2 regions of the Pantoea sp. X-Soil-ISGK-421 genome follow, and region 2 is predicted to be linked to the other one. Evidence: predicted binding sites of a transcription regulator. Region 2 holds the regulator's gene; the other holds the start of a gene.
The links. Region 2 encodes PhoB, which activates phosphate uptake and scavenging genes when phosphate is short. Its sites were predicted from a motif close to CTGTCATAAAACTGNCNNAT; they were not measured.
Positions count from the first base shown of each region.

Region 1: a site for PhoB is predicted at 1,605-1,624, ahead of glpT (glycerol-3-phosphate transporter). Genes of this name have one in related genera too.

Region 1 is NZ_AP035979.1:225,370-233,838, reverse strand. It holds gene AC6I8K_RS01060 (YehS family protein) at 1-434, shown strand, start outside; gene AC6I8K_RS01055 (carboxylate/amino acid/amine transporter) at 569-1,432, opposite strand; gene glpT (glycerol-3-phosphate transporter) at 1,770-3,110, shown strand; gene yigL (sugar/pyridoxal phosphate phosphatase YigL) at 3,144-3,944, opposite strand; gene pldB (lysophospholipase L2) at 3,982-4,974, opposite strand; gene rhtB (homoserine/homoserine lactone efflux protein) at 5,079-5,702, shown strand; gene rhtC (threonine export protein RhtC) at 5,765-6,388, opposite strand; gene recQ (ATP-dependent DNA helicase RecQ) at 6,401-8,227, opposite strand; gene pldA (phospholipase A) at 8,251-8,469, opposite strand, start outside.
Region 2 is NZ_AP035979.1:987,407-995,875, forward strand. It holds gene AC6I8K_RS04450 (SbcC/MukB-like Walker B domain-containing protein) at 1-3,461, opposite strand, end outside; gene sbcD (exonuclease subunit SbcD) at 3,458-4,675, opposite strand; gene phoB (phosphate response regulator transcription factor PhoB) at 4,874-5,563, shown strand; gene phoR (phosphate regulon sensor histidine kinase PhoR) at 5,584-6,900, shown strand; gene AC6I8K_RS04470 (PstS family phosphate ABC transporter substrate-binding protein) at 7,234-8,160, shown strand; gene AC6I8K_RS04475 (cobalamin-independent methionine synthase II family protein) at 8,327-8,469, shown strand, end outside.

The DNA of each region.
Region 1 (8,469 bases), 760 kb from region 2:
TGAGCGATAGCAAAGTGGTGGAGATTTTTGCCTTGGCGGGCAGTGAAGTGCCGCTGGAAGATGTGCAGGCGTGGATGAAGAAGGATGACGATGCCGCGTTTCGCAAGCTGCCGGATGTGTTGATGGGTTATTTCCTTAACGGTCTGATTTTTTACCGTCGCGGTAAGAGTGAAGATGCGCCCGCGCCTTCGATTGAGCGTCGCATGAATAACAATATTTTCATGAAGAAATTGCGTATCGCCTTTGCGCTGAAGACCACTGACATTCCGGATGTGTTGCTGAAAGCGAACTTTAAGATTTCGCAGGCTGAGGTGGGTGCGATTTTCCGCAACCCGGAACACAAGAACTTCCGCGAGTGCGGCGACCAGATTCTGCGTAATTTCCTGAAAGGTTTGACGATGATCCATCGTCCGGGGCCGGTTAAGAAGACTTAATCGCTTCTTTATTCGCGCCAGGTCAGGGATAGCGCGGCAGATCGCAAAGGGAAACCACTTCCTTGTGGATCAGCCTCGCCATCCATGGCTCGGATGCTTTGCTCCTCTGCCGCGCTATCCCTTCCCTATTGGCTTTATGCGATGCTTTTCTTACCTAGCACCCAGCGTTTATGCACATAAAGTGATGCGAAGATTACGGCGGCACCGGCGATAAAACTCGGCCAGTGCGGTTTTTCCTGCCAGATCGCCAGGTTCACCAGTAAGCCCGCCGGCACATGCATATTGTTCATAATCCCCAAGGTGCCGGCATCCACCTGCGTAGCGCCGTAGTTCCACATGAAGTAGCCCAAACCTGAAGCTGCCACGCCCAGCCACACCAAAATGCCCCACTGCAGCGATGTCGTTGGCAGTTTATTGGGATTGCCCCACAGGCTCCAGGCAATCACCGCGATGATCACCGCGCCCAGATAGAACCACGAAAACGCGGTGTGCTGTGGCATGGGACGGGTTTCCTGCAGGCGTTTGTAACCCACCATGCCGATGGCGAAGCAGATATTGGCCGCCTGCACCAGCAACAAGCCGAACCAGAAATGGTCGCTGACTTTGTCATAACGAATAATCGCCGCACCGATGACCGCCAGCAATGCACTGAAGGCATAGCCAATGCGCAGTGGACGTCGGCTCAGCAAATCGTAGATCAGCGTGACATACAGCGGCGTCATCACGGTAAACAGCAGGAACTCGGTCACGCTCAGGTACAGATAGGCTTCAAAGCTCAGCAAATACATGATGCCAAGCTGCAGCATGCCCACCAGCATATACAGCAAAAGGGTTGAAGCACGATAACCGCGCCAGCGCAGAAACGGTAAGAAGACGATGGCGGCGAGCGCCAGACGCATTAATACGGAGAACCAGGAATCCACCTGACCTGCAAGGTATTCCCCGATTAAACTGAAGGAAAAGGCCCACAGAATGGTGGTAACGATCAGTAACGGCACGGTAACGATCTCAAAATAAACAGTGCGGCTAGTGTAAACAAACTGTCGCAATCGGGCTGAACTATCTGATTTACAACTGTACGAAATGACGCCAAATAATTCTCATCGCCTCCCTTTCAGCTCGGCTAAAAATGCGCGAAATCCAACATTTCCTGGTTTTTATCGCACTTCATTGTCATAAAACTGTAACAGTTGTGTCACATGTCACAGTAACAGAACGTGACCATCACTATCCTTTGCGCGAAATGGAAACATCGCTTTTCCGTTTAAACATTCGCCGTATTTGCCCCAACCTGCTGGGAATTTATAACAATATCGCGCCCTGGAGGGCCAACTCATGTTGAGTATCTTCAAACCTGCACCGCATCGGCCCCAGGTGGCAGATGATCGTGTTGATCCACTGTATCGTCGCCTGCGCTGGCAAATTTTCCTGGGAATATTTTTCGGCTATGCCGCCTACTATTTAGTGCGTAAGAACTTTGCGCTGGCGATGCCTTATCTGGTTGAACAAGGTTTCTCGCGCGGCGATCTCGGGTTTGCGCTGTCGGGAATTTCCATCGCTTACGGCTTCTCGAAATTCATTATGGGTTCGGTGTCGGACCGCTCGAATCCGCGCGTGTTTTTACCCGCCGGGTTGATCCTGGCTGCGGCGGTGATGTTGTTTATGGGCTTCGTGCCATGGGCGACATCGAGCATCATGGTGATGTTCGTGCTGCTGTTCCTGTGCGGCTGGTTCCAGGGCATGGGCTGGCCGCCGTGTGGGCGTACCATGGTGCATTGGTGGTCGCAGAAGGAGCGCGGCGGCATTGTATCAGTGTGGAACTGCGCGCATAACGTCGGCGGCGGCATTCCACCGCTGCTGTTCCTGCTCGGTATGGCGTGGTTTAACGACTGGAAAGCCGCACTGTATATGCCAGCGTTTGGTGCCATTCTCATCGCGATTATCGCTTTCGCCCTGATGCGCGATACGCCACAGTCCTGCGGTTTACCGCCGATTGAAGCGTGGAAGAATGATTACCCGCCGGATTACAACGAAGATCACGAGCAGGAGCTGACGGCGAAACAGATTTTCATGCAGTACATTCTGCCCAACAAACTGCTGTGGTACATCGCACTGGCGAACGTGTTTGTTTACCTGCTGCGTTACGGCATTCTCGATTGGTCGCCGACCTACCTGAAAGAGGTGAAGCATTTCACGCTGGATAAATCATCGTGGGCCTACTTCCTCTACGAATATGCCGGTATTCCCGGCACGCTGTTGTGCGGTTGGATGTCGGACAAAGTATTTAGAGGAAATCGTGGCGCGACCGGCGTGTTCTTTATGACGCTGGTGACCATCGCCACCGTGGTCTATTGGCTGAATCCGCCGGGCAATCCAGGCATCGACATGCTGTGCATGATTGTGATCGGCTTCCTGATTTACGGTCCGGTGATGTTGATTGGCTTACACGCGCTGGAGCTGGCACCGAAAAAAGCGGCGGGAACGGCGGCGGGCTTTACCGGGCTATTTGGCTATCTTGGTGGGTCGGTGGCGGCCAGCGCGATTGTTGGTTACACCGTCGATTACTTCGGCTGGGACGGCGGGTTCATCGTGATGATTGGCGGCTCAGTGCTGGCGGTGATCCTGCTGCTGCTCACCATGGTGAGCGAACATAAGCACAAGAAACAGTTGGTATAACCAGAGCGGGCCGGTCATCGCCGGCCCGTTTTTTTAGGCGAGGAACAGCTTACGCAAGGTGTGAGGCACCGCATCATCCGCGTTGCTGCCAATCACTTCCAGCGTTGGCAAGGTGTCTTTCAAACGTTGCTGCCCATTACGCATGATGCAGCCTTTGCCTGACATGCTCAGCATCTCCACATCATTCATGCCGTCGCCGAAGGCGATGCACTCTTTCAGCGAGTGGCCGAGTTGTTTCGAGACCGCTTCCAGCGCGTGGCCTTTAGAAACGCCGCCCGCCATCACTTCCAGACAGGTCGGCAGCGAGAAGCTGACATTCACGCGATCGCCCCAACGCGCTTCAATCGCTTGTTCCATTGGAATCAAACGCTCTGGATCTTCGCAGGTAAAAAATACTTTGCTGATGCCGTCGGTCGGCAGCATGCCCGGCTGGTAAACCTGATAGTTAAAGACGGATTCGCGGAAATAGTCCTGCTCGTCCGGGCGATGGCGGCTCATGAACCATTCATCGTCGCGATAGACATGCGTCAGGATGTGCTCGTCATGATATTGCAGGCCGTACAGATCGCTGGCGATGTCGGCATCCAGGTTGTGGCTGAACACCAATTCGCCTTCGGCGTTGTGCACGCGCGCACCGTTCGAAGTGATCATGTAAGCCGGAATGGCGAGTTTATCGCGCATCTGCCCGACGTCGATGTAGTGACGGCCGGTGGCAAAAACAAAGTGAATGTCACGCGCCACCAGCTCCTGCAGCGTAGAACGAGCGAACGATGTAAGACGGTGGTCCGGAGAGAGCAGCGTGCCATCCAGGTCGGATGCGACGATGTGATACATGTAAACCTCGGGTGTTGATATCGGAAAGTAAAATGAATTAAGCGTGATGCTCGAAGAAATCGATCACCGCGTTCAGCGCTTCGGCGCGCATCGCGTCTGTTTCGAACAAGATCTCATGACGCGCTCCTTTGATTACATAAGGCGCATTACCGGCGCAGGGATGTCCTGCTTCGGCCATCGCCGTACAAAATAGATTTTGTGAGCGGTTATCCACCACATCATCTTCACTGGCCTGCAGCAGCAAGGTCGGCGTAGTAATTTTTGCCACCTGGTTGAAGATGTCTCGACCGGCCTGTACGCCTTCGCGCACCCAGTGATACGTCGGTCCACCGACGCGAATCGCCGGATCGTCGGCGTAAAAACGCAGGTTGCGGCGATAGCGTTCGCGGCTATGCGTCAGGCGATTAATGCCAAATGGATTAGCGCGCCAACGCCCGGTGCCCAGCGCGTAGCCTTCGCGCAGCGCGGGCAGTTTTTCTGTCCAGTCGAGAATGCGGTGCGCCATCCAGTCGGGCAGCGGCAGCACAATGCCAAACATTGGCGCGGAAAACACCGCGGCATGAAACGCCTGCGGCTGACGCGCCAGAAACAGCGCTAAAATCGCGCCGCCCATCGAATGGGCCAGCACGTAGCGCTGCTGGTAATGTGGGCTGACGATCGCTTTCAGATACAGCGTTTCCAGATCGTCAACGTAGTCGCCAAATTCCACCACATGGCCGCGATGCGAATCTTCCAGCAGACGTTCAGATCGCCCCTGACCACGATGGTCGAGAATCACCACATCGTAGCCGCACATGAACAGGTCGTAGGCCAGTTCGGGATACTTGATATAGCTCTCAATGCGGCCGGGCACGACCAGAATGACACGACGATGTTGCGGTGAGGTGAAACGGACGTAGCGAATCTTCAGGTTACCCACGCCGGTGAATTCACACTCTTCACGGCGACGCCAGAAGTCGAGCAGCGGACCGGTAGCAAAGGCCGAAAAGCCTCGCTCACGTCCGAGCCAACTCTGTTTATGATGCTGCATTCGTCCCCCTGAAAAAAACGTGATTTGCGCGTCTGCACTGCGTAGCGTGCGGCGATTTTCTGTCGTATTGTGTCACACTTCGCTAACTTCAGGGAATGTCACACATGACCATTGAATGGTGGTTAACCTACCTGCTGACCACAACCATCCTCAGCCTTTCACCCGGTTCCGGCGCAATTAACACCATGAGCACCGGCATCAGCCACGGCTATCGCGGGGCGGCGGCATCGATTACTGGCTTGCAGCTTGGCCTGGCCATTCATATCGTGCTGGTCGGCGCCGGTTTAGGTGCGTTGTTTTCCCAATCACTTCTGGCCTTTGAAGTCCTGAAGTGGGCGGGTGCGGCCTATCTGGTGTGGTTGGGCATTCAGCAGTGGCGCTCCGCTGGCGGCATCGATCTCGACGCCGTTACTAAAGCGATGCCGCGTCGTCGCCTGTTCAAGCGCGCAGTGCTGGTGAATCTCACCAACCCGAAAAGCATCGTGTTTCTTGCCGCACTGTTTCCGCAGTTTATTCAGCCGCACCAGCCGCAGTTAATGCAATATCTGGTACTGGGCGTCACCACCATCGTGGTCGACATCATCGTGATGATTGGTTACGCCACGCTGGCGACGCGCATCGCCGGTTGGATTAAAGGCCCGAAGCAGATGAAGCTGCTCAATCGCACCTTTGGTGGATTGTTTATGGCGGTAGGTGCGCTGCTGGCCAGCGCTCGTAAAATGGCGTGATTTTCGACCAGGTGCGCATAAATGCGCACCCTACGTAGGGTCGCCATTCATGGTGACCTGGTTTATCGCGAAATGATTAAATGAATACCAAACCCGGCAAATAACACGCCCGCCATGCCATCCACCCACTTCGCCATACGCTGATACTTATCACGCATCCACGGCATGGCGAATATCGCCGCCACCAGCGTAAACCACGCGAACGTCTCACCGATAATCAGCAGGAACAAACCCCAGCGCTCCATCGCGCCCACGTCGTTACCCACAAACAGCGAGAATACGCTACCGAAGTAGATGATCGCTTTCGGGTTCGACAAGTTCGTCAGAAAACCTTTCAGGAAGCTCATGCCTCTTTTCGGCAGTTCAACCACTGGCGCATCTGTCTGCGGCTGCTTATGACGTTGACGCGCTGAGCGCATTAGCTGCCAGCCCATCCACAGCAGATACAATCCACCGCCGACCATAATAATTTCATGCAGCCAGGCCATTTTTTCCAGGATCAGGTGCAGGCCCATCAACGCCACGCCGGCCCAAATCACAATGCCTAACGTGATGCCCAGAACACCCATCATCGCCTCTTTGCGGGACCGACTTGCCGCCGTTTGCGACACAAAGAAGAAGTCTGGGCCGGGACTCATCAGCGCAACCAAATGCACTAGCGCGACGGTAGCGAATAACATCAGCATGAAATTTTTCCTTTAGCCTTCATCAACATGTTCTTTGATCATCACCAGGAACGGCTTACCAAAACGTTCCAGTTTGCGATGACCGACGCCGTTCACGCTGAGCATTTCTGACGCGCTTATCGGCATTTGTTCTGCCATTTCAATCAGCGTGGCATCGTTAAATACCACGTACGGCGGAATATTCTCTTCATCCGCAATCGCTTTGCGCAGCTTACGCAGCTTGGCAAATAATTGGCGATCGTAATTGCCGCTGTGCACTTTCGGCGAACTGCTGCCGCGCGCTTTCACCGTTACGATACGCGGCACCGCTAGCATCAGCGGCACTTCGGCACGTAAAACCGGACGCGCCGCTTCGGTAAGTTGCAGCGCCGAATGCATCGCGATGTTTTGCGTCACCATTCCGAGGTGAATCAGTTGGCGCAGCACGCTGATCCAGTGTTCATGGCTGTGTTCGCGGCCTAAACCGTACACCGGCAGTTTGTCATGGCCGTTGTCGCGGATACGCTGATTACTGGCTCCGCGCAAAACTTCCACGATATAGCCCATACCAAAGCGCTGGCCGGTGCGATAGATGCTCGACAGCGCCTTTTGCGCTTCCAGCAAGCCGTCGTAGCGACGCGGCGGATCGAGGCAGATATCGCAGTTATCGCACTGCTGCTGACGCCCTTCGCCGAAATAGTTCAGCAGCACCAGACGACGACAGGTTTGTGCTTCCGCAAACGCCCCCATCGCGTTGAGCTTGTGGCGTTCTATATCCTGCAACGGTCCGGGCACTTTTTCTTCCAGACATTTACGCAACCACGCCATATCGGCGGGATCGTACAGCATCATCGCTTCGGCAGGCAGGCCATCTCGTCCGGCGCGCCCGGTTTCCTGATAATAGGATTCAATGTTACGCGGGATATCGAAGTGCACCACAAAGCGCACGTTGGGTTTGTTGATGCCCATGCCAAACGCCACGGTAGCGACCACAATTTGCAGATCGTCACGCTGGAAGGCTTCCTGCACGCTGGCTCGCTGCGCGCTATCAATGCCGGCGTGATAAGCGCCAACACTCAAGCCCCGGCTTTGCAGGCGCGCGGCAGTGTCTTCCACTTTGGCGCGGCTGTTACAGTAAATAATGCCGCTTTTGCCGCGCTGATCCTGCACGTAACGCAGTAACTGCTCGGTGGGTTTGAATTTCTCCACCAGCGTGTAGCGAATATTCGGGCGGTCAAAGCTGCTGATTTGAATCAGCGGATCGTCCATCTGCAGCAAATGAGCGATGTCGTTGCGCGTGGTTTCATCGGCGGTGGCGGTTAGCGCCATCACCGGCAGATCAGGGAAATGCTGACGCAGCTGACCGATCGAGCCATATTCCGGACGGAAATCGTGGCCCCATTGCGAAATACAGTGGGCTTCATCCACCGCCAGCATCACCGGATTCCACTGGTGCAGGCTGTCGAGGAAGTTGTCCATCATCAGGCGTTCAGGCGCGATATACAGCAGCTTGAGCTTGCCAGTGCGGCAATCCGCAAAAACCTGCTGCTGCTGTTCGCGCGTCTGCGTCGAGTTGAGGCACGCCGCGGCGACGCCGTTAGCCAGCAGCTGATCGACCTGATCTTTCATCAGTGAAATCAGCGGTGAAACCACCAGCGTCAGTCCTTCGCGCACCAGCGCCGGGATTTGATAGCATAGCGATTTGCCGCCGCCGGTCGGCATCACCACCAAACAATCGCGTCCTGACAGGGCGGTTTCGATGATGTTCTGCTGACCTGGGCGGAACTGCTGATAGCCGAAGGTATCTTGTAATACCTGCTGCGCCAGCATTTCCTGATTAAGCACTGCCGATGTTGCCACGGTAATCCTGTATTTTTTGCGGGTTAGAACAGATCGTTGAGCGTCACGCCCACGCCGAAGCGTGTCTGGCGATGGTTATAGTCGATCAACGACTCACCATAACCGCTGAAGACCTGCGTGTAAAAACGCACGTGCTCAGAGATCGGATAGCTCCAGGCGAAAGTTGCACCACCGAAGCCGCTGTTCCAGTTGTAGTTGCCTTCCACGCTGAAAATGCTATCGCCCATCATGTAGCCGAGCTT
Region 2 (8,469 bases):
GTTTTATGGCTGACTAAATCCGACAGCGCTAACGCCAGCGCCAGGCTGACAAGGAAGCTCTCACCGCCCGACAGCGTACGGGTGTCGCGCGTGGCATCCGCCTGCCAGGTATCAACCACTTCCAGTTCCAGCTCTTCACTGACGCGGCGTTGCAGCAGGTAGCGACCGTGCAGACGATCGAGCTGACGGTTCGCCAGCCACACCAGATGATCGAGCGTCAGGCCTTGCGCGAAGCGGCGGAATTTATCGCCTTTGGCCGATCCAACCAGATCGTTCAGGCGGCTCAACTGCGCCAGCTCCACTTCATCAGTAGCGATTTGCGTCAGCAACGACTGCTGCTGTTGACGCCGTTGCGCATCGCTGTGCAACTGCTGCTGTGCCTCGCCCTGTTGACGCGCATTGTCACGCAGGGTCACGCGTAGCTGTTCCAGCTGGTGCTGGATGTGGGCGGCGACTTCATCACTGAGATCCGCCGGGCGCTGCTGCTGATGCATTATGCCGCGCTGCGTAAGCTGTTCACTCAGGGTAAGTTGCTGCTGGCGCTGTTGATCCAGCGTCTGCAACTGCTGGCGGAGTTGCTGCACCTCGCGCTCATCGAGCAGGGCGGCGCGCAGTGCCGATTCATCAGCAAAATCACTTTGCTGCAGCGCGGCAAGGAAGGCATTTTCTGCGGCAGCGACGCGTTCACTCAACGTGTGTTGCTGCGCAGCAATTTGCTCACATTGCCCATTCAGGCTGTGCAGCAAGCTTTGTGCCTGTTGCCACTGCTCTAATTGTTGCGCCAGCGCCTGCTCACACTGCTGTAGCGCGGCGTGTTGCTGTTGACGTGCTTCCGCCACCCGACGATCGCCAAACAACTGCTGACGCTGCTGCTGCTGCTGTTGATGCTGCTGTTGCAGAGCGTTGAGCGAGTGCTGCAGCTCATCAAGCCGCTGCTGTTCACGCGCCAAATTCTGCTGCAAGCTGCTGCGTTCACTCTCTGCTTTTGCCAGCTGTGGCTGCAACTCGCTGTATAAACGCTCATTTTCCTGCCATGAAGTCCAACGCTGCTGCAGCGCGTTGATCCAGCCTTCCCGCGCTGCCGCTTGTGGCAGGCTGAGCTGATGCTGCGACAATTGTTGTTCCAGCTGCTGCGCCAGTTGCTGCATGGCGCTGCGTTCAGTGGCTTCGCGTTGGATGATTTCATCCAGTGTCTGCTGCGTACTGATGATCTGCTGCTGCGCCAGCTGCTGCTGATTTTGATGCTGTTGCCACCGTTGCTGCTGTTGCAGATGGGCGTCTTTTGCCTGCTGTACCGCACGTGCGGCGTTTTCCCGCACCTGTAGCTGCTGCTGCTGTGTCTGTTCCTGCGCATCCTGCTGTTGCTGCCACTGCGCAAAGTCATCCTGTTGCTCCAGTGTGCAGGTAAGTGCCAGCTCACCGCACAGCGCTTGCCACTGGGTGTTCACCGTTGTGAGCTGCTGGTCGTATTCGCTGATTTCCTGCTGCAGCGACTGCTGCTGTTGCAGCGACAATTTTTGCTGCTCGCCTTTGGCGGTGCCGGACTCTTTCAGCTGCGCCACGCGCGTTTCCAGCTCGGCCAGACGCTGCTGATTGGCGCCTGGCTCAAGCTGCTGATATTGCGCGATAGCCGGATGCTGGCACGAGCCGCACAGCGGGCAGGGCTGATCCGGCTGCAGTTTCGCGCGCTCATCAGCCAGCTGGGCGATAGTGCGCTCCAGCTCGCAGATTTTGCGCACATCAAGCAGCGCCTGATGTTCCCGCTTGTAGGCTTCGCGCAATACCTGCAACGCCTGTTCAGCTTCCTGATGTTCCTGCTGTAACTGCGCCAGTTTCTGCTGACGCTGCACCCGCTGCGGCTGTAGCGAGCGCCACTGCGCGGCGAGCAGGCTGAGCTGCTGCCGCGCAGCACGCTGCGCTTGATGTTGCGTCAAGGCAGCACGCAGCTGCGGACTGGCGACTTCAGACTCAAGCGAAGTCAGTGCTTGCTCCGCTTGCAGCCGCTGCTGCGCGGCCTGCGCTTCGGCTTGCTGCAAGGGTTGCGCCGCCTGTTCACGCTGGGTCTGCGCCTGTTGATGCTGCTCCAGTTGGTTGCGCTGCTGCTGTTGCTGCGCAATCAACTGTTTTAGCGTCTGTTCGCGTTCATCCAGTCGGGCGATCTCCGCCTGCCAGCGGGTCAGTTCAGCGCCCCAATGGGCCACTGCAGCTTCTCGGGAGCGGAATTCCTGCTGCTGCGCCAGCTGCTGTTGTAAATGTTCACTTACCTGCTGTTGCTTGCTGAGCGCGGTTTGGCTGGTTTGCAGCGCCTGTTGCTGCTGCACATGCAGCCGCTGTTGCTCATCCAACTGCTGTGACAGGGTGGTGATGCGTTGATCGAGCGGGATAACCTGCTCGGTCAGCAGCGTTTCTAGCTGCTGCTGTTGCTGTAACGCCTGCTCGCGTGCCTGCTGCGCTGCCTGATAGTGGCTTTCGTGCTGTTGCAGCGCGCTTTTGGCCTGCTGCTGTTGCGCCTGTCGCTGCTGTGATTGCTGTTCCAGCGTGCGACGATCGCTTTGCAACTGTTCGCGCTGTTGTAGCTTCTCACGCAGTTTTTCTGCCGGTTCGGCCCGCGCCAGCCGCTGACGATCGCCATCGGCCTGCTGCCAGGCCTGTTGCGCGGCAAGCAGCGTCTGTTCCGCCTGCTGCTGTTCCTGCATTAGCTGCTGTTGCTGCATCAGCCATTGTTGCTGTTGTTGCGCCAGCGTTAGCTGTTCGCTGAGGGCTTTCTCCTGCACACTCAGATCCGCCAACTGCTGCGTCAGTTCTGAGCGGCGCGCTTCATCGAGCAGCGACATGCCGCCGGCGCGGGCGCGCAGCGTCTCCAGTTCGCCACGCGCGGTGCGCCAGCGCTCGTAAATCTGCACCGAGATTTGTCCGTAAATTTCGGTGCCGGTTAGCTCTTCCAGCAGCTCGGCGCGTTCGCCGGGTTTGGCATTCAGAAAGGCGGCAAACTGGCCCTGCGACAGCATCATCGAGCGGGTAAAGCGGGCGAAGTCGAGTCCCGACAGGGTTTCAATTGCTTTCAGTTTGTCGCCGACTTTATCGGCGATGATTTGATTATCGGCTACGCGTGCCAGCTCGACGCGCGGCACCTGTAGCTTGCCGTCGGCCAGGCCGCGCGCGCGGTTCTGGCTCCAAAAGGCGCGCCAGGCTTCCCCTTTGATCTCAAACTCCACTTCGGCCAGACACTCGGCGGTGTCTCGCGTGATCAGCTCATTCTGCGTTTGCGACAGCGTGCCGAGGCGCGGCGTCTGGTGATAGAGCGCCAGACAAATGGCATCAAGCAAGGTGGTTTTGCCCGCGCCGGTGGCGCCGGTAATGGCAAATAATCCGTTGCTGGCAAAAGGCTCACGGCGGAAATCGATAAACCATTCGCCGCGCAGTGCATTGAGGTTTTTAAAGCGTAGCGTCAAAATTTTCATGCAGATGGATTCTCCAGCGCCGCGAGGGTGGTGCGGAACAGCTGCGTGAGTTGCTCGGCCTGCTCTGCATCCAGCTGATCTTCCTGCGCCAGGCGGCGGGCAAAGACCTCTTCCACTTTTAATTCGCTCAGAGTTTCGTTCTCCAGCCGTTCCAGGCTGCGCTGCCGCTGCTCCCGGCTGCGGCGCACCAGCAGTACTTCAACCGGCAGTTTTTCGGTCAGTGCTTCAATACGGCGTTGCAGATCGCTGAGATATTCCTGCGTGGTGATCTCAATATCCAGCCACGTGGGCTGTTCGCTGGCGCTTTCGCGGAACTGCGCCAGCTGATGTTCGATCTCCGCCATTGAGCCTTTCAGCATCTGCATCGGCTGGAAGTGCGGAATGGTCAGCGGCGTGACCGTCTCCAGCGTGGTGCTGAACGTCAGCAAGAAGACGCTTTTCTCACGGCCGAGTTCATCAAAACTGAGCGGAATCGGCGAGCCGCTATAGCGAATATGCTCGCTGTTGGCGATGCGCTGCGCGCGATGGATGTGACCGAGCGCGATGTAATCCGCGGGTGGAAACGCCTGCGCCGGAAACGCATCCAGCGTGCCGATATAGATGTCGCGCACCGAATCGCTTTTTGTCACGCCGACAGTGGTGAGATGGCCGGTGGCGATGATCGGCAGCGTGCTGTCCAGCGCCTCGCGCTGCGCCAGCGCGGCAGCATAGCAGTGCTGATAATGCTGCTCGATCGCTTCCAGCAGCGAAATCTGCTTCTCGCGCCCCGATTGTCCGGCCTGACTGCGCAGGATATCGCGTGGACGCAGATAAGGAATGGCGCACAGCAGCGCACCCGGCGCGCCATCGCGCTGCGTGAGCGTTAACACCTGCTGTTCGCCTTGTGGTGTGGCGCTGGTGATCACCTGGGTATTCAGGCAGGCCAGCAGCTCGCGCGATTCATTCAGCGTCGCCACCGAATCGTGATTGCCCGCCAGCACCACCAGTTGACAGCCGCTCGGCTGCAGCGCCACCACAAAACGGTTAAACATTTCGCGCGCGTAGCTCGGTGGCGAGCCGGTATCAAACAGATCGCCCGCGACGATGAGCGCATCCACCTGATGCTGCACAATCTGATCCAGCAACCAGTCAAGAAACGCCTGGTGTTCCCGGGCGCGACTTTTGCTGTAAAAGAACTGGCCGAGATGCCAGTCAGCGGTGTGAATGATGCGCATGTTTGCTCCGTGCTGAGTTTAGCGAAGGCGAATTATAACCACTTAAGATCACAAAGAAAAAAAGCAGATTTTTATTGTGACATTTCCGTTTTTTATCTATCTATCTTAAGGCAGTGTTTTTCATAAAAGTGTCACAAAACTGACGCATAATGACGCCGCAAATCCCAGTGACACGGTGTCACACTAGCAGGAGTTACAATGGCTAAGCGCATTTTGGTTGTGGAAGACGAAGCTCCCATCCGTGAAATGTTATGTTTCGTGCTGGAACAGAATGATTACCAGCCTATTGAGGCGGAAGATTATGACAGCGCGATTGGTAAGCTGATCGAACCCTGGCCTGATTTAATTCTGCTGGACTGGATGTTGCCCGGCGGCAGCGGTATCCAGTTTATTAAGCATTTGAAGCGTGAAGCCATGACGCGCGACATTCCGGTGATGATGCTGACGGCGCGCGGTGAAGAAGAAGATCGCGTGCGCGGTCTGGAAGTGGGGGCGGATGACTATATTACCAAGCCGTTTTCGCCAAAAGAGCTGATGGCGCGTATCAAAGCGGTGATGCGCCGTATTTCGCCGATGGCGGTGGAAGAGGTGATTGAGATGCAGGGGCTGAGCCTCGATCCGTCATCGCACCGCGTGATGTCGGAAACCACGCCGCTGGAGATGGGACCGACCGAATACAAACTGCTGCACTTCTTTATGACGCATCCGGAACGCGTTTACAGCCGCGAACAGCTGCTGAACCACGTGTGGGGCACCAATGTGTATGTCGAAGATCGCACCGTCGATGTGCATATTCGCCGTTTACGTAAAGCGCTGGAACTGACCGGCCACGATCGCATGGTTCAAACCGTTCGCGGAACAGGGTATCGTTTCTCAGCCCGCTACTAAACGTAAACGGAGTTTTTACCGTGCTGGAACGACTCTCCTGGAAGAGACTTTTGACCGAGCTGGCGCTGGTCTGTTTACCTGCGCTGGTGTTGGGTCTGTTGTTCGGCTATCTGCCGTGGCTGCTGCTGATTGCGGTGAGCGGCGTGATGTTGTGGCATTTCAGAAATCTGATGCGTTTGTCACACTGGCTGTGGGTCGATCGTTCAATGACGCCGCCCACCGGACGCGGCAGTTGGGAACCGCTGTTCTATGGTCTGTATCAGATGCAGCTGCGCAACCGGCGGCGTCGGCGTGAGCTGGGTAATCTGATCAAACGTTTCCGCAGCGGTGCAGAATCGCTGCCGGATGCCGTGGTACTGACCACCGAAGAGGGCACCATTTTCTGGTGCAATGGTTTGGCGCAACAGCATCTTGGCTTGCGTTGGCCGGAGGATAACGGCCAGAACATCCTCAATTTGCTGCGTTATCCTGAATTTTCCCGTTATATCCGCCAGCGCAAGTTCGACATGCCGCTGACGCAGATCCTCAATAATCAGCATCATATGGAATTCCGCGTGATGCCATACAGCGAAGGGCAGTGGCTGATGGTGGCGCGTGATGTCACCCAAATGCACCAGCTGGAAGGCGCGCGACGTAACTTCTTTGCTAACGTCAGCCATGAACTGCGTACGCCGCTAACGGTGCTGCAAGGTTATCTGGAAATGATGGACGACTCGGTAATGAACGAGCGCACGCGCAGCAAGGCATTGCATACCATGCAAGAGCAGACGCGACGCATGGACAGCCTGGTAAAACAGCTGCTGACCTTATCGCGGATTGAAGCGGCTCCGGCCATCGATCTGAAAGAGACAGTGGATGTGCCTGGCATGCTGCTGCTGTTGCAGCGTGAAGCGGAAACGCTGAGTCAGGGACGTCATACCATCCATTTCCACACCGATCCGCACCTTAAAGTGTTCGGCAATGACGAGCAGCTGCGTAGCGCCATTTCCAATCTGGTCTACAACGCGGTGAATCATACGCCGGAAGGCACGCGCATCGACATCAGCTGGTTGCGTACCAAGCAAGGTGCGCAGTTTAAGGTGTGCGATGACGGGCCGGGCATCAGCGAGCAGCATCTGCCACGCCTCACCGAGCGTTTCTACCGTGTGGATAAAGCGCGTTCGCGCGCTACTGGCGGCAGCGGTTTGGGGCTGGCGATTGTGAAACATGCGCTGGGCCATCATAACGCGCGGCTGGAAATCACCAGCGTGCCGCATCAGGAAACCTGTTTCAGCTTTCTTCTGCCGCAGCGGTTGATTGTGGCTAACGTGGCTCAAGAGCGCGTTAACACCGAGTGAGTCAATTTATTGCCTATGCATTCAGGTGCGCATAAATGCGCACCCTACGAAAACCCAGCTCCGTAAACGTAGAGTCGCCCTTCATGGCGTAATGCCGATCAGTTAAGCGCCGTATTAATTACCGCACATTCCGTAGCGGCGCGATTTATCGCGCAATAAATTGCGCCGCTACAAGGTGTGCGCCAGGTAGTTGGGGTTTTCATCTCTTAACTGACCAGCATTACGCCATTCATGGCGACCTTTTCGTGCCTCACTGATTGCCATGACGCAATTTATTGCGCGTTAAATCGCGCCGCGACAGAATAGAGCCCTTATTGAATTGCGGAACCGCTCATGAAATCGCTGTTGCTCTCCTGCATGCTGCTTTGCTCTGCTTTAGCACATGGCCAACAAACCATGCTGACCGGCAATCTGAGCAGCGTCGGATCGGACACGCTTGGCTACCTGATGACCTTGTGGGGCGAGGATTTTAGCCGTCAGTCGCCGGGCGTGAACGTTCAGGTGCAGGCGGCGGGATCTTCAACCGCACCGACCGCGCTGGCGGCGGGTGCTGCTCAACTGGGCGCGATGAGCCGCCCGATGCAAATCGATGAACGTCAACTCTTTACCGCGCGCTACGGCTACCCGCCGCTGGCCGTGCCGGTGGCGATGGATGCGCTGGTGGTAGTGGTCAATCAGGATAACCCGTTGCCGCGCATTGCGCCGCAACAGCTCGACGCGCTGTTCTCCATTACCCGCCTGTGTGGCGGGCGGCAAGTGCCGCAACGTTGGGGCGATCTCGGCCTGAGCGACAGCCGCTGGGCCACGCGCAGCATTCAACGTTATGGCCGCAACTCGGCTTCGGGAACGTGGGGCTTTTTCAAGCAGCAGGCGCTGTGCAAAGGGGATTTTCGCGCTAACGTTGCCGAATTTCCCGGTTCTGCGGCGGTGGTACAAGCCGTTGCCGCCACGCCTAACAGCATTGGTTATGCCAGTTTTGGCTTTCATCTCAGCGGGGTGAAAATGCTGCCGGTCGTCACGGCAAACGGCGACAGCGTGACGCCGGATGCCGAATCCATTCGCAGCGGCCGCTATCCGTGGTCGCGTCCGCTCTATATCTATGTCAATAAAGCGCCGGGTAAACCGCTGCCGCCGCTGGTCAATGCGTTTCTGCATCAGGTCTTGTCGCCGCAGGGTCAACGTCGGGTGAGTGAAGCCGGTTATCTGCCATTGTCGGATAGCCAGATGTCACAAGCACGCGCGGCAATTGAGGGAAATTGAAGAACGTGCATCTGAACATGAAATAGTTTCATGTGACCTGAATTTTCTTCCGTTGCCGAATGTGTAACAGCGTGGCATTCTTCTTAGACATATAGCCGTCCAGATGGCTGATATAACTCAGCGAAATTATACCCTGACGCAACTATGCGCTCAGCCAGGAGAGAAGATGCCACGTCATAATCCGTTCCGTGCCGATACCGTCGGCAGTTTTCTGCGTCCCGCAGCCATCAAGCAGGCGCGTGTGCAGTTTGCCAATGGCGAAATCAGTGCCGATCAATTGCGCCAGGTTGAAGATCGCGAAATCCGTCA